DNA from 2 places in the Pedococcus sp. P2_A3 genome. Region 2 is predicted to be linked to the other one. Evidence: predicted binding sites of a transcription regulator. Region 2 holds the regulator's gene; the other holds the start of a gene.

Region 1 (10,387 bases), on a different contig from region 2:
CCTCAGGCAGCGGCTGGGGCTCGATGGGCCGGTCCGCCGGCACCTGCAGCACCCAGGACGTCCACCCCAGCCGGTAGCCGCGGGCCTGGAAGAAGGCCTCGGGGTTCGTGTCGGCCGGCACCGTCTGCCCCACGAGCCGGGAGCCGCGGGCGCGGGCACAGTCCTCGAGCCAGTCGGCCAGCCACGTGCCGATGCCCCGACCCCTGAACTCCGGGTGCACCGAGGCGTCGGCGCGACGGCCTTTGAAGACCTCTCCGGAGGCGACGAGCCGCGCACCGTCCCAGACGCCGATGGCCTCGGTGGCGAGGTCGAAGCTGCCGCGGGCCCAGTCGCCCTCGATGTCCTCGACCTCGATGGCGGCCGCGCCCACGTCATGGGTCTCTGCGGCGGCGACGATCTCGAAGACGGCACGGGCGTCGGCAGGGGAGAGGGGGCGGGCCACCAGCCCGGCGGGAAGCTCCATGGCGGAAATCGTGCCGGGGCGCAGGGTCCCGGTGCACGTGGTTTTCGAGGATGACGCGCCACAGGAATTGTGAGAGGGTTCTCTCGATACAGTTCTCTCACGATTTCGAGGACAGGAGCAACCTCGTGTCCACCAACCCTTACGGCGACGTCGAGCTCACCCCGCGGGCCATGCGGGCGCTGGCCCACCCCGTGCGGCTGGCCATCCTCAGCCGGCTCCAGGGCGACGGGCCGAGCACGGCGACCGCGCTCGCGCCCCTCGTCGGAGCCAGCCCATCCGTGACCAGCTGGCACCTGCGTCACCTCGCCGAGCACGGGCTGGTCCGCGATGCCGAGGTGGAGTCAGACGGCCGCCAACGGTGGTGGGAAGCTGTCGGGACCGGCTTCCGCTTCACCCCGACCTCCGACGACGAGGGTCGGGACGCCGCGAGCCTGCTGTCCACCGTGCTGTTCGACCAGGCCGCGCCCCTCCCTCGCAAGTGGGGCCGTGAGGCCGAGCCCCTCCTCGAGGACGAGTGGCGCCGTTCGGCGGGTCTGTCCAACACCACGGTCGTCGTCACTGCCGAGGAGCTGGCCGAAGTGGAGTCGGCCATCGAGGCGCTGCTCGCACCGTTCGTGCTGCGCCGCGCCAACCGCCAACCCGTACCCGGCGGGCGCACCGTGCGGATGCTGCGCTACGTCCTCCCCGAGGCGGACCTGACGCGATGACTGACCCCACAGCACCCTCGGCGGCGAAGACCCCGCTGTGGCGGGACCGCCGGTTCGCGACCTACTGGGCGGGTCAGGGCATCTCGCAGTTCGGCGACCGGATCACCGAGCTGGCGCTACCCCTCATCGCGGTCACCGCGCTGCACGCGAGCGCCCCCACGGTCGGCCTGCTGACGGCGGCGGTGTGGGCGCCCAACCTGCTGTCACTGTTCGTGGGGACGTGGGTCGACCACCAGGTGCGCAAGCGCCGGTTGCTCATCGTGGCCGACCTGCTGCGCTGCGTGGTGCTGCTGAGCCTGCCGGTGGCGCACTTCCTCGGGGCGATCACGACGGCCCAGCTCTTCGCGGTCGCCCTGATCGCGGGTGCCGGCCAGGTGCTCTACCAGACGTCCTACCCGAGCTTCTTCGTCGGGCTGGTGCGACGAGACCAGTTCGTCGAGGCCAACAGCCTGTTGAGCGGCACCCGGTCGGCGTCGTTCGTCGCCGGCCCGGCGGTCGCCGGTGGGCTGATCCAGGCGGTGACGGCGCCGGTGGCGATGCTGGTGGACGCGGTCACGTTCGCCGTGTCGGCCCTGCTGATCGGGAGGGTCCGGGTGCCCGACCTGCCGGTGGACACGTCGAACGAGGCCGGTCTGCTCCGTCGCTCCCGCGACGGCATGGGACTGGTCCTCAAGGACCGCTACCTGCGAGCGTCGCTGGCCTGCGCGACGACCATCAACCTGTTCAACCTGATGGCCGGCGCGATCCTGATCCTCTTCGCCAGCCGCGAGCTGGGCCTGTCCGCCGGGGTCATCGGCCTCGCGCTCGGCATCGGTGCGACGGGCGGCCTGCTCGGCACGGCGCTGGCCGGACCGATGGCCCGGCGGATCGGGCTCGGGCGCACGGTCGCCTTCGGGGCCGTGGTGTTCTCGGCGCCCTTTGCCCTGCTCCCGCTGGCCGAGGGTCCGACGTGGTCGCGGGCCGGTGTCCTGGCCCTCGTCGAGTTCATCTCTGCGGTGGGGGTGATGTGCCTCGACATCCCGCTCAACGCCCTGATGACGGCGGTGACCCCTGACGGCGTGCGCAGTCGCGTGACCGGCGCCTTCTCGACGGTGAACTACGGCATCCGCCCGCTGGGCGCGGTGCTCGGTGGCCTGGTCGGGGAGTGGATCGGACTCGCGCCGACCATGGTGGTCGCGGCGGTGGGCGGCTCGTTGTCGATCCTGTTCCTGCTCTGGTCGCCGGTCTTCTCGACCGCCTCCATCGAGGAGCTCGACGCGGTCCGCGAGCTGGGCCGCGCTTGACGCGGGCCAGCGTCTGATATGCAATATATCGCGTGCCCGTCCCCTCGCCGCAGCTCCCGGTCTCCCGGGCGCTCCTTCGCGACGACGTCTACCGCCGGCTGCGCGACGCGATCGTCGACGGCACGCTGGCCCCGGGCGAGCAGCTGCGCGACCAGGAGCTCGCGGCCTGGCTCGGGGTGAGCCGCACGCCGGTACGCGAGGCCCTGCTCCGACTCCAGCAGGCCGCGCTCGTCGCTTCGCTGCCCGGCCGTTCGACGACGGTGGCCTCGCTCGACACCCGGGCTGCCCGTGACGCCCAGGCGGTCGTGGCGCAGATGCACCGGTTGGCCGTGCACGACGCCGTGGGGCAGCTCACGGCCGACGACCTCGCGCGGATGCGCGACGCGAACGCGCGGTTCCGCGCCGCTCTGGAGGCCGGCGACGCGGACGCAGCGCTCGACGCCGACGACGAGCTGCACGGCATACCGGTGGCGGCGGCGGGCAACGCCGCACTGGCGGCGGTCCTCGAGCAGTTCACCCCCGTCCTGCGTCGGGTGGAGCGGTTGCGGTTCAGCTCGCTGTCGGGGCGCGGCTCGGTCGCGCTCCACACCCGGCTCATCGACCTGTGCGAGGCGGGGGACCGCGAGGCCGCCGCGACGGTCTCCCACGAGACCTGGCAGACCCTCGCACCCCTGCTCGACACCTGACCCGACCCGAGGAGACCCATGTCGATCCACGACTTCGAGCGTTACCCACTCACCTTCGGCCCGAGCCCGGTGCACCGCCTCGCGCGGCTCACCGAGCACCTCGGGGGAGCGCAGGTCTGGGCCAAGCGCGAGGACTGCAACAGCGGTCTGGCCTTCGGGGGCAACAAGACCCGCAAGCTCGAGTACATCGTGCCCGACGCCCTCGCCCAGGGCGTCGACACGCTCGTCTCCATCGGCGGCTACCAGTCGAACCACACCCGCCAGGTGGCCGCCGTCGCGGCACACCTCGGGCTCAAGTGCCGCCTCGTGCAGGAGAAGTGGGTGGACTGGGACGACCCGGTCAACGACAAGGTCGGCAACATCCTGCTCTCGCGCATCATGGGCGCCGACGCCCGACTCGACCCGCACGGGTTCGACATCGGCATCCGGTCCTCCTGGGAGGACGCGCTGCGCGAGGTCGAAGAGGCTGGGGGCAAGCCCTACGGCATCCCGGCCGGCGCTTCGGAGCACCGCCTGGGCGGGCTCGGCTTCGCGAACTGGGCCTACGAGGTGGCCGATCAGGAGAAGGAGCTCGGGGTCTTCTTCGACACGGTCATCGTCTGCACGGTGACCGGCTCGACCCATGCCGGGATGATCGCCGGGTTCGCGGCCCTCGAGGACGCCGGTGGTCGTCCTCGTCGGGTGGTGGGCATCGACGCCTCGGCCACCATCGACAAGACCCGCGACCAGGTGCGCCGCATCGCCCAGCACACCGCCGACCTCATCGGCCTGGGGCGACAGCTGCGCGACGACGAGGTGACCGTGCTCGAGGGCTGGGCCGGCGACCTCTACGGCATCCCCGTCGAGTCGACCGTCGACGCCATCCGGCTCAGTGGCCGGCTCGAGGGCATGATCATCGACCCCGTCTACGAGGGGAAGTCGATGGCCGGGCTGGTCGACCTGGTCACGTCGCGCGAGATCCCGGCCGACTCCACGGTCCTCTACGCCCACCTCGGCGGCCAGCCCGCCCTCAACGCCTACTCGGGGATCTTCGACTGACCACTCTCGGCGAACGTCCACCCGTGCTCGGCCAGGGCTTCGCGCAGGAAGCGCAGGGCGATCGGGCCCACGCCGTGCAGGGCGGAGAGCCCTTCCTCGCTGCGCTCCCTGACCTGCTCGAGGGTCCAGACCCCCTCGGCGCGCAGGGCGCGCGTGGCGGGGGCCCCGATGCGAGGCAGGGGAGTGCCCTCGGGTGCGCTGGGCCGGTCGGCCCGCGGGGTGCCGGACTCGGCGTCGACGACAGCCGTGCCCCGCGGCGACAGCCGGTAGCCGATGTCGAGCGACTCGGTGAGCCCGAGCTCCTTGAGCTTGCGGACGTCTCGCTTGAAGCTCGGGGTGTCGCGGCCCAGCTCGGCCGCGAGCTCCGGCGCGCGGACCGTGGGGGAGCGGTCGATGATCGCCAGGGTCGCCCTGGTCCACGGCCCGATGCCCGAGGCGCGGTCGAGCCGGTCGAGGCGCTCGCGGATGGTGGCCACTTCGTCGGCACCCGGAACGGTGGCGCGCAGCTGTTCGCGCGGGTCGGCTCCCGCGTGGCGCAGCCCGACCCGCCAGACCGGCCGATCCGCCTTGGCCTCCAGCATCCTGCGCAGCTCGGTGATCGACGTCGCGCCGGCTCGTCTGGCGTCCTCGGCCGTGATGCGCGAGGGGGCCACCTTGTCGACCGAGGTCACCTCGAGCAGCCCCACCCGCGTGCGCAGCTTCGTCCCGACGACGACCCGCGGCCGGTCCCAGCGCCGGAAGGCGAGGTCGACGTCACCGGCCCTGATGGCCGCGAGGGTGTCCGGACGGATCATCATGGCCGCAACCTACTCGAGCCGGGTGTGTCAGCACGGACCACGTCGCGCGCTCACCCGCCCGACCGGCTGAGTCCGGATGGTGGGCGACGCGGCTCGGACGTTGGACGTATGCCGGGCACGCGGCATACCCTCGTGCCGTGCGTTCACTGCGCCTCCTCCTTCGCCGCCGCGGCGGGGCCTGACCGATCAGCCGCCCCTCGTCGCGGAGTTCGCGTTGCCGGCTGAGACCCTGAGTAGAGCCAACTGCAGCGAATCGTGAGGCGAGAGACCATGATCCACCCCCAGCAGCCGTCGGGTATGCCGGTCGCGAAGTACGTCCCCTTCCAGGACCAGATCCCCTTCACCCTGCCTGACCGCACCTGGCCCACCCGCGTCATCGAGCAGGCCCCCCGCTGGTGCGCGGTCGACCTCCGGGACGGCAACCAGGCCCTGATCGACCCGATGAGCCCCGACCGCAAGAAGCGGATGTTCGAGCTGCTCGTGCGGATGGGTTACAAGGAGATCGAGGTCGGCTTCCCGTCGGCGAGCCAGACCGACTTCGACTTCGTGCGGATGCTCATCGAGGACGACATGATCCCCGACGACGTGACGATCCAGGTGCTGACCCAGTGCCGCGACCACCTCGTCGAGCGCACGTTCGACTCGATCCGCGGCGCCAAGCAGGCCATCGTGCACTTCTACAACTCGACGTCGATCCTGCAGCGCCGCGTGGTCTTCGGGCTCGACCAGGACGGCATCGTCGACATCGCGCTGCAAGCCGCCCGCCTGTGCCGCAAGCTCGAGGAGACCATCCCCGACACGACCGTCTACTACGAGTACAGCCCCGAGTCCTACACCGGGACCGAGCTGGAGTTCGCGGTACGGATCTGCAACGAGGTGGCCGACGTCATCGACCCGACGCCCGACCACAAGATGATCATCAACCTCCCGGCCACGGTGGAGATGGCGACCCCCAACGTCTACGCCGACTCGATCGAGTGGATGATCCGCCACCTCGAGCGACGCGAGTCGATCGTGGTCAGCCTCCACCCGCACAACGACCGGGGCACCGGCGTCGCCGCCGCCGAGCTCGGCTACCTCGCCGGCGCCGACCGCATCGAGGGTTGCCTGTTCGGGAACGGCGAGCGCACCGGCAACGTCGACCTCGTCACGCTCGGGATGAACCTCTTCAGCCAGGGCATTGACCCGCAGATCGACTTCTCGAACCTCGACGAGATCCGGCGCACCGTGGAGCACTGCAACCAGCTCCCGGTCGGCGAGCGGCACCCGTGGGGTGGCGACCTCGTCTTCACCGCGTTCTCCGGTTCGCACCAGGACGCCATCAAGAAGGGCTTCGAGGACATGGAGCGCCAGGTGGCGTCCACCGGCAAGTCCATCAACGAGCTGGTCTGGGGCGTGCCGTACCTGCCGATCGACCCGCACGACGTGGGCCGCAGCTACGAAGCGGTGGTCCGCGTCAACAGCCAGTCCGGCAAGGGGGGTGTGGCCTACCTGCTCAAGGCGGAGCACCAGCTCGACCTGCCGCGCCGGCTCCAGATCGAGTTCAGTGGCGTCGTCCAGGCCAAGACCGACAGCGAGGGCGGCGAGGTCAGCGCCGCGGAGCTGTGGTCGATCTTCCAGGACGAGTACCTGCCCGCGGTCGACGGCGCGGTGAACACGTGGGGCCGGTTCACGCCGGTCAGCCACTCGCTCATCAGCGAGCAGGGCGGTGTCGACAAGATCAGCGCCACCATGCTCGACCGCGGCACGGAGGTCGTCGTCGAAGGCACCGGCAACGGACCCATCGCGGCCTTCATCGACGCGCTGTCGACCCTGGGTGTTGACGTCCGGGTCCTCGACTACGCCGAGCACGCACTGTCCGCGGGTGGCGACGCGAAGGCGGCGGCCTACGTCGAGTGTGCCGTGGGTGACCGCGTGCTCTGGGGCGTCGGCCTGCACAGCTCCATCGTCAAGGCGTCCCTCACGGCGGTGCTGTCAGCGGTCAACCGCGCGGAGCGGATGGCTCCCGTCGAGTGAGGCGGGGTATGCCGCGGGGTATGCCGCGGGTCCGGGCCACAGTGGCGCGTCGCGCCGGGTGGGGTCGGTCTCGTTCGGTCTGGCTCCGCAACTGTGGCTCGGTCATGTCCGCCGGCTGATGGTGACTCGTTTTCGTCCGTCGGGTTCTCGGGTGATTCGGTGGTGGAATCCGGAGTGGTGGATGCGGCGGTGGTGGAACCCGCAGAGGGGTACTGCTTTGTCGAGGTCGGTGTGTCCGCCGGTGGCCCAGGGGTCTTCGTGGTGTTGCTCGGTCCAGGCGTAGGGGCGGTCGCAGTCGTCGGCGGCGCAGGAGTCGTAGGTCATGGACAGGGCCACCCGTTGGGCCTCGGTGAAGAAGCGTTGGGTGCGGCCGAGGTCGAGCAGCTGGGACTGGCCGTCGAGGACGGCGGGCACCAGGCCTGCGCCGCAGGCCAGTCGTCGGGCTTCGGAGGCGGACAGGTCGTGGCCGGTGTCCAGCTGCGCGGCACCGAGGGAGGCCTTGAGGGTGTCGTGGTCGAGGGTGACGATGACGGTGGCGTTGACCTTGCCGGAGAGGTGGTCGGTGGGGAGGTGTTCGAGCAGCTCGACGAAGGCCCGGCCGTACTTCTGGGACCAGTCGAGGTCCTCGGCCCGGAACGCGTCCCAGGTCGCCTCGGCCACCTGCTCGGCGGTCAGGTCCGCGCCGGCCGCCGCTGCCTTGAGCTTGGCGTCCTTGGCTGCCTGCTGGGCGAACCGGCGGGGTGAGGCGATCTGCTGGATCACCTTGGTGAGGATCTGCCCGGCGAGGGTGGGCACGGTGAAGTGCCCGGTGGTGGTGCCGTCGTGGTTGTCGTGCAGGGTCAGCCTGGTCGCGGCCAGGGCGCGGTCTTCCTCGCTGCGCAGCACCGCGTCCTCGTGGGCGTCGACCTGCGCCTGGGACCGSTGCGCGGACGCCAGGGCCCGSCGSGCCTTGCGGCGCAGCGCGGGCGGGTCGAGGTGCTTGGCGACCGMCACCAGSGACTGCTCGATCGCGGCCCGTTCGGTCGCGTCGAGCCCGGCSGGCAGCTGCTGCGCCGCGGTSGCGATCACCAGGGCGTGCTCGGTCGACAGCTCGCCGGCGCCGAGCGCGTCCCGGGTGGCGRCCAGYCCGGCGTCGAGGGCRGTCGCCAACCGCACCTCRCGGGCCGCSGACGCGCCGTCGCGCCGCGAACGACTCGCGAGCCACGCGGCGGTGCCGGTCATCCCCGCRTCGGCGGCGACGTCGGACTTGTCGACCACCGACACCAGGGCCAGCTTCAGCGCCTGCAACCGGGTCACCGCCCGGTCCACCTCCGCGATCAGGCTCGACGCGGCATACCCGGACAGCTCGGCCACCGACGCRCACCGGTCGAGCACGGTGTGCACCTGACGCACCCCATCGGCTGCCGCGAGCGGCGGCGACGGGTGCAGGGGTGCGATGGCCATACCCCAGCATATTCGAACAGGTGTTCGAACGTCAACCTGTGAACGTGGTCAGTTCTGGGGGTCCTTGACCTCGACGGCTGGATGTCGGACCATCAACACACCGATCAAGGGGGAGTCATGGGAAGCGTGTCGATCTTCGCGGTGCTGCTCATCGGGACGTTCGTCCTCGGGGCGGTAGCCCTCGTGACGGTGATCGCCGTGGGCATCACGCGTCGTCTCCGTGACAAGCGCACGCCGGACGAGCGCCGTGCCGACGAGCACGGCGACATGGCTCCGGGCACGTTCAAGGTCACCCCCGGCATCGGCGGAGACGTCGATGGTGGCACCGGCGCCCTCTGAGCCGGCTAGTAGCAGCCGTTGACCGTGGCGGCGAGCATGTCGATGTTCTGGCGCATGAGCGTCATCGACGTCGGGTTGCCGTTGATGATGAACGCGAACGCCTTGCTGCGACCGTCCGTCCCGATCGTCCAGCCGGCCAGGGCGACGGCGTCCTTGAGGGTGCCCGTCTTGGCGTAGACCTTGCCCACCGCGCACTTCGACGTGGTCGCGGTGAACCTGCCGTACGACGCCCGCAACGTGCCGGTCAGCCCAGCCGTCGGCAGCCCGGGGCTGGAGCGCAGGATCTGGAACTGGGTCTGGTTGGCCCGCTCGAACGTGTTGGTCACCAGGCGGGCCAGCTGCACGCTGGTGAGCCGGTCGCTGCGCGACAACCCCGAGCCGTCGTAGATCGCGGTCGCCGACAGACCCTCGGAGGTGAGACCGCGCACCGCGGCGACGCGACCGGCCGACCACGTGCCGCCGACGCCGGTGCCCACCGCGACGAGCCGGTTCAGGGCCTCGGCGTCCTCGTTGTCCGACTCCATCATCATCTGGCTGACGGTCTGCTCCATGGTCTGCCCGGCTGACGTCGCAAGCACCGGGTTGGCGGTCGACGAGTAGCCCCGGGCCACGCTCGTGACGGTGATGCCGTAGGTCGCGAGCTTGGCAGCGAAGATGTTGGCCGCGTCGATGGTGGTGTCCGCGACCTGGCGTCCATCGACGACGAGCGAGCGCAGCCAGGTGGTCTCGGCGGGGATGTAGCTCGAGGGCCAGCCCGTCGCGAGGCTGGGGGCGGCGAAGAGGTGGTCGTCGGCATACACCCGCACGCGCAGCTGGCCGGCGTACTTCATCGCCGAGGCTGTCTGATGGGCCAGCGAGGTGACCTGGGTGGAGGAGAGTGCTGGGTCGCCCGAGCCGATGAGCACCACCTGGTCGGCTGCTCCACCGCGTCGCACCACGGTCGTGAACCGGTGGGTGGGTCCGTAGAGTCGCAGGGCGTTGGTCGCCGCGACGAACTTGAGCGTCGAGGCCGGCATGAGTGCGGTGCTGCCGTTCTTGCTCCACAGCAAGGTGCCCGACCGGGCGTCCATGACGGCCCCGGAGAACAGGGTGCCGAACCTCGCCGTCGTCGCCCGAGCGGTGAGAGCGCTGGCGAGCCGGGTGTCGGCGGAGCTCTTCACGTAGGGGTCCAGAGGGCGTGCGCTGGCGGCAGTCGGCGCCACCAGGGCCGTGACCGCGAGGGCGGCCGCGGCGGCGGTGGCGGCCACGAGGGAACGTGCGCGTGAGGTCATGGCGAGCCCTTGCTGGACTGTCCCCTGCTGGGGACCGTGGGACGGGTGTGACTGGGGGTGGGGCCGAAGGTAGCCCTCCTCGGGGCCTCATGGGGGCTTTTCGACCCTGTTTCACAGCGTTCATGGCCGTTCACCCGAGTTGGCCGCCCAGTCTGGCGCGGCCCGGGAAGTCCGTGTCCCCCCGGACCCAGCCTCCCGGGCCGGCGTCCACCCCATACCCCCGCCGTCGCCGCGCAAACGGCAACCCGGGTCAGTCGGGCAGTGGTGCGGCCGCCTCGATGAGTCGAGTCAGGCCGTCGCGCATGGCCTCGAGCTCGGTCAGCTCCATGCCCAGCCGGTCGATG
Region 2 (10,387 bases):
CGCCTCCTGGGTCGGTCCTGACCGCTCGAGACCGGTCCGGCGCGCCGACGTACCCTTGCACCGTGAGCACGACCAGCCCCGCGAGCACGACGAGCGCCGTAACGAGGACAGCCCCGTGACCAGGACAGCCCCGTGACCAGTCCTGCCCTGCCGGGCGCCGAGCGCGATGCTGACGCCACCACGAGGCAGGACGCACGGCTCGACGCCGTGGCAGCTCTCTTCGAACGCGGCAACGTTCTTGTGCTCACCGGCGCGGGCATCTCCACCGACTCGGGGATCCCCGACTACCGCGGCCCGGACGGCACCCGCCGCGTCACGCCCATGCAGTACTCCGAGTTCCTCGGGTCGTCGCAGGCCAGACAGCGCTACTGGGCCCGCAGCTACGTCGGCTGGCAGCGCTTCAACCTGGCCAGGCCGAACGCCGGTCACGACGCCGTCGCCCGCCTCCAGCAGCGTGGCCTGGTCGGGCCGGTCATCACCCAGAACGTCGACGGCCTGCACCAACAAGCCGGCGCCACCGACGTGGAGGAGCTGCACGGCTCGCTGGCCCGGGTCGTCTGCCTGACGTGTGGCGACCGGTCCTCCCGGTGGGACCTCGACGACCGCATGCGTGCGGCCAACCCCACCTACACGGTGACCAGCGACGAGATCCGGCCCGACGGTGACATCGTCCTCAACGAGCTCGACGTCGACGCCTTCCGCACCCCGCTCTGTCTCGTCTGCGGGCACGACACCCTCAAGCCCGATGTCGTCTTCTTCGGTGAGTCGGTGCCGAAACCGTTGGTGGAGAAGTGTTTCCGGCTCACCGAGGAGGCCAGCGCGCTCGTCGTGCTGGGGTCGAGCCTCAAAGTCATGAGCGGCTACCGCTTCGTCCGGCGTGCGGCCGCCCTCGACATCCCGGTCGCGATCATCACCCGTGGGCCCACCCGTGGAGACGCAGAGGCCTCGGTGCAGGTCGACGCGCCGCTGGCCCCGACCCTCACGGCACTGCTCACCCGGTTGGCCGCCTAGCCACGAGCACGACGTCGATGGCATCGCCGTCCTCGGTGGGGCGCACGTACTCCTCGCACCGCTCGATGCCCAGGTCGCCCGCGGCCTCGCGCAGCTGGTCGGGGGTGTGCAGGAGGGCCGGGTCGGACGGGCCGCCGACGCCTTCGGTGAGGTTGCGCAGGCCGTGACCGACCACCACGAGCGCGCCACCCGGTGCCAGCCAGCCCCGGGTCCGCGAGATGACGTCGGACGGCAGGTGCAGGTAGGACACCAGCACCAGGTCGTAGAGCACGTGCGGTGCCGGGTGCCACGACCGGGCATCGGCGACGACCCAGTCGACCCGCAGGCCGCGGCGGGTCGACTCCTTCTCGCCCTTGGCGAGCCCGACCGACGAGAAGTCGACGGCCGTCACCCGCCAGCCCAGCGCGGCGAGCCACACGGCGTGGCGCCCCTCACCGGCCCCGAGGTCGAGGGCCCGACCCGGTGACCAGTCGCCCACGATCCGCTCCACCTCGGCATTCGGGGTCGCGCTCCAGACGTGCTCGTGCGCGGCATACCGCTCGTCCCAGAGGGCCTGGCGGTCCGTGGGGGTGCCGCGGTCCGGGTCCGGCAGGTCGGGCCGATCGGTCGATCCGTGCCGGTCGGAGTGCTGGTGGCCGTCGCTCATCCCCCTAGCATCGCCGATATGAGCAGCCCCGTCCCTGCCGAGCACCCCCCAACCGTCGTGCGCGACGCGGTATCGGCCGATCTGCCGGCGATGGCCGCCATCTACGACGAGCAGGTGCGCACCTCGCTGGCGACCTTCGACACCGAGCCGCGCGGCGCGGCATACCTCGGCGAGAAGCTCGCGGCCGTCGGCGACGGCAACATCGTGCTGGTCGCCTGCACGGCGGAGGGCGAGCTGCTCGGCTACGCCTTCTCCGGCCCGTTCCGCCCGCGGCCCGCCTACGCGGGCTCCAAGGAGGTGTCGGTCTACCTCGCGGAGTCGGCGCGTGGTCGCGGGCTCGCCCGCCCCCTGTATGCCGCGCTGCTGGCCCGGCTCGACGCCGCACCCGGGGTGCACACCCAGGTGGCGGTGATCGCGTTGCCGAACGACGCGAGCGTGGCCCTGCACGTGGCGTGCGGGTTCGAACGCGTGGGGATCCTGCGAGAGGTGGGGCACAAGTTCGGTCGTTACGTCGATACGGCGTGGTACCAACGGATGAGCCCGCCGCATTAGGGCTGGCGTGTCGCGCCGCCTCTTGGCACCCTCGGAACTGCACCCCTGTCGCAGGCTGTGGAGGTTCGGAGATGGGCGCCATCGGAGCTGGGCCGTTCGAGAACGACGACGCGCTGGACTTCCTCGACGAGCTCGAGGAAGCGGAGCAGGAGGCGCGACGCACCAAGGTCGAGAAGGCGCTCGTGCGGGTGGTGCGCGCGTCGGGGTACATCGAGGCACCGACCATGTCGGAGGCGGTTGCGGCCGCCGCCGTGGTGGCCGCCTGTGACGACTTCGAGTCCGTGGTCGGGGAGCGGAACGTGCCGCGCTGGCTCGACGAGGACCCCATCGAGGTCGACGAGCGCCTCGAGGAGCTGGCGACCCAGGCCTTGCACCGCGCGCTGAAGTCCGACGACAACGAGCTGTGGGAGCTCTGGGCCGACGGGGATGGCGGGGAGCGGTTCGCCACCAAGGTCACCCACCTGCTCGACGCCCTGGGTGACTGAGCCGACCTGATCCGACCCGGCGCCCCATGCCGGACACGCGCCGGACACGCGTGTGCCGCGGCACGCCCGAGGCGCGCCGCGGCACACGGTGCAGCCGGCACCTGAGGGTCGAGGTCAGATGCGGCGCAACACCGCGGTGACCTTGCCGAGGATGGTGGCGTGGTCTCCGTCGATGGGGTCGAACGCGGCGTTGTGCGGCATCAGCCACACCTTGCCGTCCTTGCGCTTGAAGGTCTTCACGGTGGCCTCGTTGTCGAGCATCGCAGCGACGATGTCACCGTTGTCCGCGCTGGGCTGCTGCCGCACGACGACCCAGTCGCCGTCGCAGATCGCGGCCTCGATCATCGAGTCACCGACGACCTGCAGGAGGAAGAGCTGGCCCTCGCCGACGATCTGGCGGGGGAGCGGGAACACGTCCTCGACGGTCTCCTCGGCCAGGATCGGCACGCCCGCCGCGATGCGACCGAGCACTGGCACGTAGGAGGCCTCCGGCCGCTGGTCGTTGACGCCGGTCTCGTCGTAGGTGGCGGTCTCGTCCTCGACGCTCGCGCCGCCGCGGTAGCCCCGCATGTCGGCGGGGGAGTCGGGAGAGACGACCTCGATGGCCCGCGGCCGGTTGGGGTCACGGCGCAGGAAGCCCTTGCGCTCCAGGGTGGACAGCTGGTGGGCGACGGAGCTGGGGGAGGTGAGCCCCACGGCCTCGCCGATCTCCCGCAGGCTCGGGGGGTAGCCGCGCCGGTCCACCGAGTTGCGGATCACCTCGAGCACCCGCCGCTGCCGGACGGTGAGCCCGTCACCGCGATCGCGGTCGGGCAGTTCCTTGACGTTGTCGTCGCTCATGCCGCTTCCTCACTTGAGCAGGTACAGGGACGGGTGCAGGTGCCGGTGGTGCAGGTGTTGGTGCAGGTCAGGTGCCGTGTGGCGCACGGTCCAGAGGGTGTGACGGGTGCGTTGTCAGTGGCCTCTGATGTGCTTGGGGCATGAACACAGCGTATGGCCTTCGAACGTCTGTGCCAAACATGTGTTCGACGCGTGTCTTGATCCGTTCGAACATGCGTGCTAGAAATCACCTAGGCAGTTGTTCGCACACCCGTTCGACCAACTCGACAGACCACGCGGTTCACGCCGCGCCACTGAACGCCACGATGGAGGACCAGATGAGTGCAGCAGTCGCTTGGGACGTCGCCCCCGCTCCGGTGCGGGTTCCCGTTCGCCCGGCTCGACCGCAGCTGGTCTCGGTCCCCACCGGGGCAGCCGTGGCCGCGCTGCCGACCCGCCCGCTGCGCATCACCCGCACCGGCCGGCTGGCCCTCACCCTCACCGTCGTCGTGGCTGCGGTCGCCCTGGCGGTCGCCCTCTTCTCCGGAGGCGCGTCCGCCACCGTGATCGACCACTCGACCACGGTCCGGTCCGGCCAGACCCTCTCCGAGATCGCGACCCAGCAGCTCCCGCAGCTGTCGATGGCCGAGGCCGTCGCCCAGATCCAGATCGCCAACGACCTGACCGGCAGCGACATCCACGCAGGTCAGACCCTGCTGATCCCCGCGGTGGGGTGACGTCCGCCCAGCGAGTGAGGGTCGGTCCCTCCGTGGGATCCGGTAACTACTTGGGCACCGTGCCGAGCTGGCGCTCGACATAGGGCGCGAGCAGGGTGGCGTACTCGATGCTCAGGTGCGACATGTCGCGGTAGACGATGACGTTGCCGATCCGGCCAAAGCAGTTTTTGGCGTCGCAGAACTGTGGCGTCAGGTCGATCACGGTGACCTTCGGGTTGGCCAAGGACCGTGCCGTCGAGAACTCGAGGTCCTCAGGGAGCGCATCTGCCCGGGGTACTTCGCAGTCGCTCGCGCCGTCACGTGACTGCGCGATGCAGGTGGGGATGTTGCGCCCTCCCGTCGACGGGACGTCGCGGATCACGTGGATCCGCTTCCCGGCGTCGATGAACTGCTTCCAGACCGCCTTGTAACCATCAGGGCCGGGGTCACCCAGGTTGCCGCCCGGAGCGTTCGTCCATGCGTAGTCGCTGCTGAACGAGGTCACGAAGACGTCGGTGATCTGGCGGTTGGCCAACACCTCTCGGGTGGCTGCCCGGTTGAATTCCTCGCAGGCCAGCTGACGGTCGTCCGCCGTTTCCTTGGCGAGCACCCGTCGGGCCGTGGTCGCGGGGCAGGACCCCTTCGTCGCCGCGATGACGTCCCACCCCAGTTGCTTGCCCAGCGCGTCCATCAGCGGGGTGAGCGCGCCGGCATGGGAGTCGCCGAGCAGCGCCACCGTGCGCTGCGGATTCTTCTGTTCGCCGAGGTGGCAGGTCTTGAGCGCCGAGGCGGCCAGCGTTTGCTGGCAGCGGGCGAAGATGTCGTTCTTGAGCTGTTGCGCCACCACCTCCGGCGGCACCACGAGGTCGCCGTCACCCGCGACGCTGCGACACCCGTTCGCAGGGTCCAGCGCCGCCGGCCCGAGGCACGTGGCCCCTGCAGCGAGCTGGGCGTCCGCGGCCGCGGCCGCCGTGGCCTCGCGGTGCTGCAGCTCGGCATTGATGCCAACGGTGGACGTGACCAGGACGAGCATGCCGGCAGCGGCGAAGGCGAAGGCCCGCCAGGGTGCCGCGGCGAGCAGGGGCCGCGTGCGCAGCGGGTCCTCGACGAAGGTCTTGCTGAGCCACGCCAGGACGACCGTGACCGCGAGGAGCGCGAGCTTCTCGTGCCAGTTCAGGCGGTGGCCGGTGGCGTAGGGGGTCAGGACGATCAACGGCCAGTGGATCAGGTAGATCGAGTAGGAGATGTCACCGATGAAGCGTGCGGGTCGCAGCGAGAGCCACCAGCCGGCCGTGCTGGCGGCCCCGCGTCCGGCGAGGATGATCGCGACCGTGCCCAGCACCGGCACGAGGGCGATCCACCCCGGGAAGGCGCTGCGTTCGGTGTAGGCGAACCCCGACGCCACGACGGCGACGACTCCGAGCCACCCGAGCACCTGCGCCTTGCGTCCCGTGATGGCCATCGTGACCAGTCCCGTGATCGCGCCCGCGGCGAACTCCCAGGTGCGGGTGAAGGTGCTCATGTAGGCAAATGGCTGGTCCTGCGCAGTGCTGATCGTCGACCACACGAGCGAGCCTGCCGCCAGCACGGCGAGCCCACCCATGAGGATGCGTCGCTGCTGGTCCGAGGTCGCCGGGGCGCCAGCCGCGCTGCGCCGCCGCACCCACCGCTGCAACGCGAGCAGGCCGACGATGAGCAGCGGCCAGACCGCGTAGAACTGCTCCTCGACCGACAGCGACCAGTAGTGCTGGGCCACGGTCGGGACGTTGTCGAGGGCCATGTAGTCGACCGAGTCGAACGCCAGGGCCCAGTTCTGGACGTAGAGGGCGCTGGCCCCCAGCTGCCGCGCGGAGGGCTGCCACACGGTGGCCGGGGCCCACAGCAGCACGCCGACGGCAGACAGGGCGAGCACGAGCAGCGACGCGGGCAGCAGTCGCCGGATGCGTCGGGCCCAGAAGCGGGTGACCCGCAGGGTGCCGGTCTGCGCGATCTCGCGGTAGATGTGGGAGGTGATGAGGTAGCCGGAGATCACGAAGAACACGTCGACGCCGACGTACCCGCCGCTCAGGCGCAGCGGCCACAGGTGGAAGAGCACTACGAGGCCGACGGCGACAGCACGCAGTCCTTGGATCTCGGGCCGGTAGGCGTCACTCCTGCCCGCGCTGGGAGCAGGCGGGGTGGGTGCTGCGGAGGGCTGGGTCCGGGGGAGGTACTGGGTGGCGCTCGACGACGAAGAGGGCGGCTGGCTCGTGCTCATGTGGGCCACGACTTTAGCAGCGGGTCACCGCTCGGCCCGCCTCGCGCGCCGTGCCGGGTGACCCATCTCACCGGCCCACAGATGGGGCGTTCCCTCGTTCTCGACGTAGGACAGGTCGCGTCCCAGGAAGCCGGCGAGCCGTTGCGCGGCGGCCCGCACCTGCGCTCGCCCCTGCGTCGTGACGCCGGGGGCGAGTCGCGTCTCCACCTCGACCACCTCGGATCGCACCGTCCGCTTCCAGAGCCCGACGTTCTCGGCGTCGAGCACGACCCAGGCCCAGAACGGGTCGGTGTGCGCGGCATACGGGTGGTGGGGCGCGGACGGGAACCTCACCTGCGGATAGCTGAGCACCACCTCGTCATAGGTGGGGAAGAGGTATGCCGCCGGGGCGGCTGGGCTGCGCCGACGCACCTGCGCCGGGTCGAACCAGTGCGGGAGGCCGTCGACCTCCACCTCCTCGAGCTCGTCGCCGATCTCGGCCAACGCGGTCTTGGTGTCGGCGATCGTCAGGGTCGCCCAGCGGGTGAAGTCCTTGATGGTGGTCGGCCCGTGGCCGGCCACGAAGCGCCGGACGAGCTCGACCACGGCCTCCTCGCGGGTGCGCGTCGGGGTCGGCGGCACGACCTCGTCGACGAGTGCGTAGGAGTGGTGCACGCCCTTCATCGGCCCCGAGCAGACCAGACCCCTCAGCTCGGCGACCAGGAGCAGGTGACCGAGCTGCTCACCCGGCTTGATGGGGGAGCGGCGAGTGGTGAACTCGTCGTTGAGCTCGGGTCGGGTGCGAAAGCTCTTGTCGCGCAGCAGCTCGGTCAGCAGGCTCAAGCCGCCATCGAGTCGGCGTGGGTCGTCGAGCCCGAGCTGTCGGTGTCGGCCGGCCATGCCCGACAGCACCCGGCGCGAGGTGAGGTCGAGGATCCAGCGCAGGTCCTCGGGCGCGACGAAGTGCCAGGTCGGGCGCAGGATGTGGGTGCGCAGGAAGGCGCCGGAGTCGAACTCCCGATGCACCGCGGCATACGTGTCCTTGCGGGTGCGCAGCCCCAGCGAGAAGAAGGCGTGGTCGCGCTCCTGGCTCTGCACGCAGGTGAGCAGGCGCACCGCGTCGACGGCCCGCGGCAGGGGAGCGGACGACAGCCGCTGCGTCGCGAGGCGCTGGGCGAGGACGCGGGAGGAGTCCATGCCGTCATCCTCTCGAAGACCGCCGACAGGTGCGCGACCATGGGGAGATGGAGCAGACCACGACCGTCGAGATCGCCGCACCGCCCGAGCGCGTGTGGGAGGTGATGGCCGATGTGGAGCGCTGGTCGGAGTGGACCGACACGGTCACCTGGGTGCGTCGGCTCGACGAGGGGCCCCTGCGGGCCGGCTCGCGGGCGAAGATCAACCAGCCGAAGCTGCCGGAGACGGACTACGTCGTGACCGAGCTCGAGCCGGGGCGAGGGTTCACGTGGGTGGCCACCCGACCCGGGATGCTGACCACCGCGCGGCACACCATCGAGCCCGTGGCGGGAGGCGGCTGCCGGGTGCGGCTGACGGTCGAACAGGCGGGCTGGCTCGGCTCGCTGATGGGGCGGTTCTACCGCGGGCTCACCGACCGCTACCTCGCCACCGAGGCGGCCGGCCTGAAGGCGTGGTGCGAAGGGCACCGATGAGTTCGGTCGGGCCCCAGGGTCGGTATGGCTGACAAGCACGTCACGCACGAGCAAGCCAGCGACGAGGAGGCAGCGATGACCAAGGTGTGCGCGAGCATCACGACATCGGTGGACGGCTACATCACCGGACCTGATGACCGCCCCGGCCAAGGGCTCGGCGAGGGCGGCGAGCGGCTGCACTACTGGGTCTTCGGGGGCCCGTGGTCCTACGCCACCGAGGCACGCTCCGAGCCCGGAGCCGGCCTCGGTGCGGTCGAGCAGGAGTGGATGGACGCCGCCCTCGCGAGGCTCGGCGCCTGCGTCGCGGGCCGGAACATGTATGAGGCGGCCGGCCACTGGGGTGACGAGAACCCGTGGGACGTCCCGACCTTCATCGTCACCCACCGGCCGCAGGAGCAGCCGGAGGGCGACGAGTTCATCTTCGTCGACGGCGTGGTCGAGGCCATCGAACAGGCCAGGGCCGTCGCGGGTGACAAGGACGTCAGCCTGGGTGGCGGCGCAGACATCATCCGCCAGGCGCTGGCCGCCGGACTGGTCGACGAGCTGAGCATCATCGTGGCCCCGGTGATCCTCGGCCGCGGCAAGCTGCTGTTCGAGGGGTTCGACCACGACATCGAGCTCACCCCCAAGGGCGTCCGGCAGTCACCGCTGGCGACCTTCATCGACTACGAGGTCGCCAAGCCCTGACCGCCCACCCGCCCCACTCCTGGCCACCGGTGTGGCACGGGGGTGGGGAAAGCGGCTCCTGTGCGACATCGGTGGCCACGAGTGCGCGGTCGGTGGGCGCTGCCTACCTCAGGTCGCGCCGCATCACGAGCCGCGGCAGCTTGCTGGCCACGGCGTGCGTCGTGCCGACGACCGTGAAGCCGTTCCGCTCGAACATCGCCCGCGTCCCGACGAACGCCATGGTGAGGTCCATCCGCGAGTCACCGGGGTCGACCGGGTGGGCCTCGACGGCGGGCGCGCCGTTCGCCGCGGCATACGCCACGGCTCCGTCGATGAGGTGGGCGGTGACGCCGCGCCTGCGGAAGCCGGACCGCACCACGACGCAGACGATGCTCCAGACCGGCAGGTCGTCGACGGGCCGCATCAGCTTCGACTGCGCGAGCCGGGGGATCTCCGAGCGCGGGCCGATGTTGCACCAGCCGACCGGGTGGCCGTCGAGGTAGGTGACGACGCCGGGCGGGTGCTCGCGCTCGCAGAGGGCCCGCATGGCCCTCTCGCGGGCGTGCGGTCCGGTGCCGCCGAGCTCGGTGATCTCCTTGGCCTGGAGGCGGTGCGACAGGCACCAGCAGTGCGTCGGTCGACGGTTCCTGTTGATGACGTCGGCGAAGTCCTCGAACCGGTCGGGCGTCACCGGGTGCGTCTCCCAGCTCGGCTCAGTGGCGCTCATGGCCCCACCTTGGCAGCCCTTCCGGACACCCGCTGTCCGGTATGCCGCGTGGCCACCTCTCGACGCACCTCGCCACCGCGCCGGTCGCGAGCCTGCCGTCAGCCGACCCGGGCCATCGCCGGGTCGTCGTCACCGCCGTGGGGCTCCTCAGCGCTCGCGTCAGGGCGTGCCACCGACTCGGTGGCGACCGTCTCGCCGGCCACCGTCTCGTCGACGACCGTCTCGTCGACGACCGTCTCGCCGGCACCCGCGTCGTCGTCGCCGACTCCGTCCGCACCCCTGTCGTTGGCGTCCACGTCGCCGGCGCCCACGGGGGACTCGGGCACCCGGCTGGCGGCCGCGACCTTGCGCCGCCTCCGGCGCCGGACCAGCAGCGCCACCCCCGCGCCCAGGAGCAGCACCACGACGATGATGCCGCCGCCGATCCGGGTCGACCAGGTGCTGCGCGACGCGGCCGAGTCGAGCGCCCGGTCTGCCGCCTTGGCGTCACCCTTGACGATGGCCGCGCGGGCGTCCGCCAGCGGCTCGGTGGGACTGAGCACCAGTTGTCCCAACCGCGCGAGGGGGTTGGGGGAGGCATGGTCGTCCCGCAGCTGCACGTACCGTCCGGCTCCCGTGGTGAAAGCCGCGAGCTGGGCGGCGACGGCGGGGTACTCGGCCACCTCGTCGGCCCCTTCGTACGCATGGCGGACCGCATCGACGGAGAGTCCCGATCGGCTTGAGGCCTGTTGTGCCGCAACGGCTTTCGCCGCGAGGTCCCCAGTGCGCGCCAGCTCGCGCTGGGCACTGGTGAAGTCCCAGTCGTACATCGCGGCCCGCACCCCGCGCGGCTGCGCCCACGCACCGTCGGCGCTGTCGT

Evidence for each region. The regulator LexA, encoded in region 2, represses DNA repair genes until DNA is damaged. The targets are predictions, from matches to a motif close to TCGAACANNTGTTCGA.
Region 1: a site for LexA is predicted at 8,446-8,461, ahead of AC1DX8_RS09410 (HNH endonuclease signature motif containing protein). Genes of this name have one in related genera too.

The regions. Positions count from the first base shown of each region.
Region 1 is NZ_JBFUCW010000009.1:47,289-57,675, reverse strand. Features, by position in the region: gene AC1DX8_RS09445 (GNAT family N-acetyltransferase) at 1-463, opposite strand, end outside; gene AC1DX8_RS09440 (helix-turn-helix domain-containing protein) at 589-1,170, shown strand; gene AC1DX8_RS09435 (MFS transporter) at 1,167-2,453, shown strand; gene AC1DX8_RS09430 (GntR family transcriptional regulator) at 2,486-3,139, shown strand; gene AC1DX8_RS09425 (1-aminocyclopropane-1-carboxylate deaminase) at 3,158-4,177, shown strand; gene AC1DX8_RS09420 (hypothetical protein) at 4,156-4,974, opposite strand; gene leuA (2-isopropylmalate synthase) at 5,245-6,990, shown strand; gene AC1DX8_RS09410 (HNH endonuclease signature motif containing protein) at 7,093-8,433, opposite strand; gene AC1DX8_RS09405 (hypothetical protein) at 8,551-8,772, shown strand; gene AC1DX8_RS09400 (D-alanyl-D-alanine carboxypeptidase) at 8,778-10,043, opposite strand; gene AC1DX8_RS09395 (MarR family winged helix-turn-helix transcriptional regulator) at 10,294-10,387, opposite strand, start outside.
Region 2 is NZ_JBFUCW010000005.1:53,636-64,022, forward strand. Features, by position in the region: gene AC1DX8_RS05610 (patatin-like phospholipase family protein) at 1-21, shown strand, start outside; gene AC1DX8_RS05615 (NAD-dependent protein deacetylase) at 133-1,011, shown strand; gene AC1DX8_RS05620 (class I SAM-dependent methyltransferase) at 992-1,657, opposite strand; gene AC1DX8_RS05625 (N-acetyltransferase family protein) at 1,676-2,209, shown strand; gene AC1DX8_RS05630 (DUF4259 domain-containing protein) at 2,281-2,694, shown strand; gene lexA (transcriptional repressor LexA) at 2,809-3,534, opposite strand; gene AC1DX8_RS05640 (LysM peptidoglycan-binding domain-containing protein) at 3,852-4,250, shown strand; gene AC1DX8_RS05645 (acyltransferase family protein) at 4,297-6,486, opposite strand; gene AC1DX8_RS05650 (winged helix DNA-binding domain-containing protein) at 6,511-7,662, opposite strand; gene AC1DX8_RS05655 (SRPBCC family protein) at 7,710-8,135, shown strand; gene AC1DX8_RS05660 (dihydrofolate reductase family protein) at 8,160-8,822, shown strand; gene AC1DX8_RS05665 (GNAT family N-acetyltransferase) at 8,926-9,528, opposite strand; gene AC1DX8_RS05670 (hypothetical protein) at 9,627-10,387, opposite strand, start outside.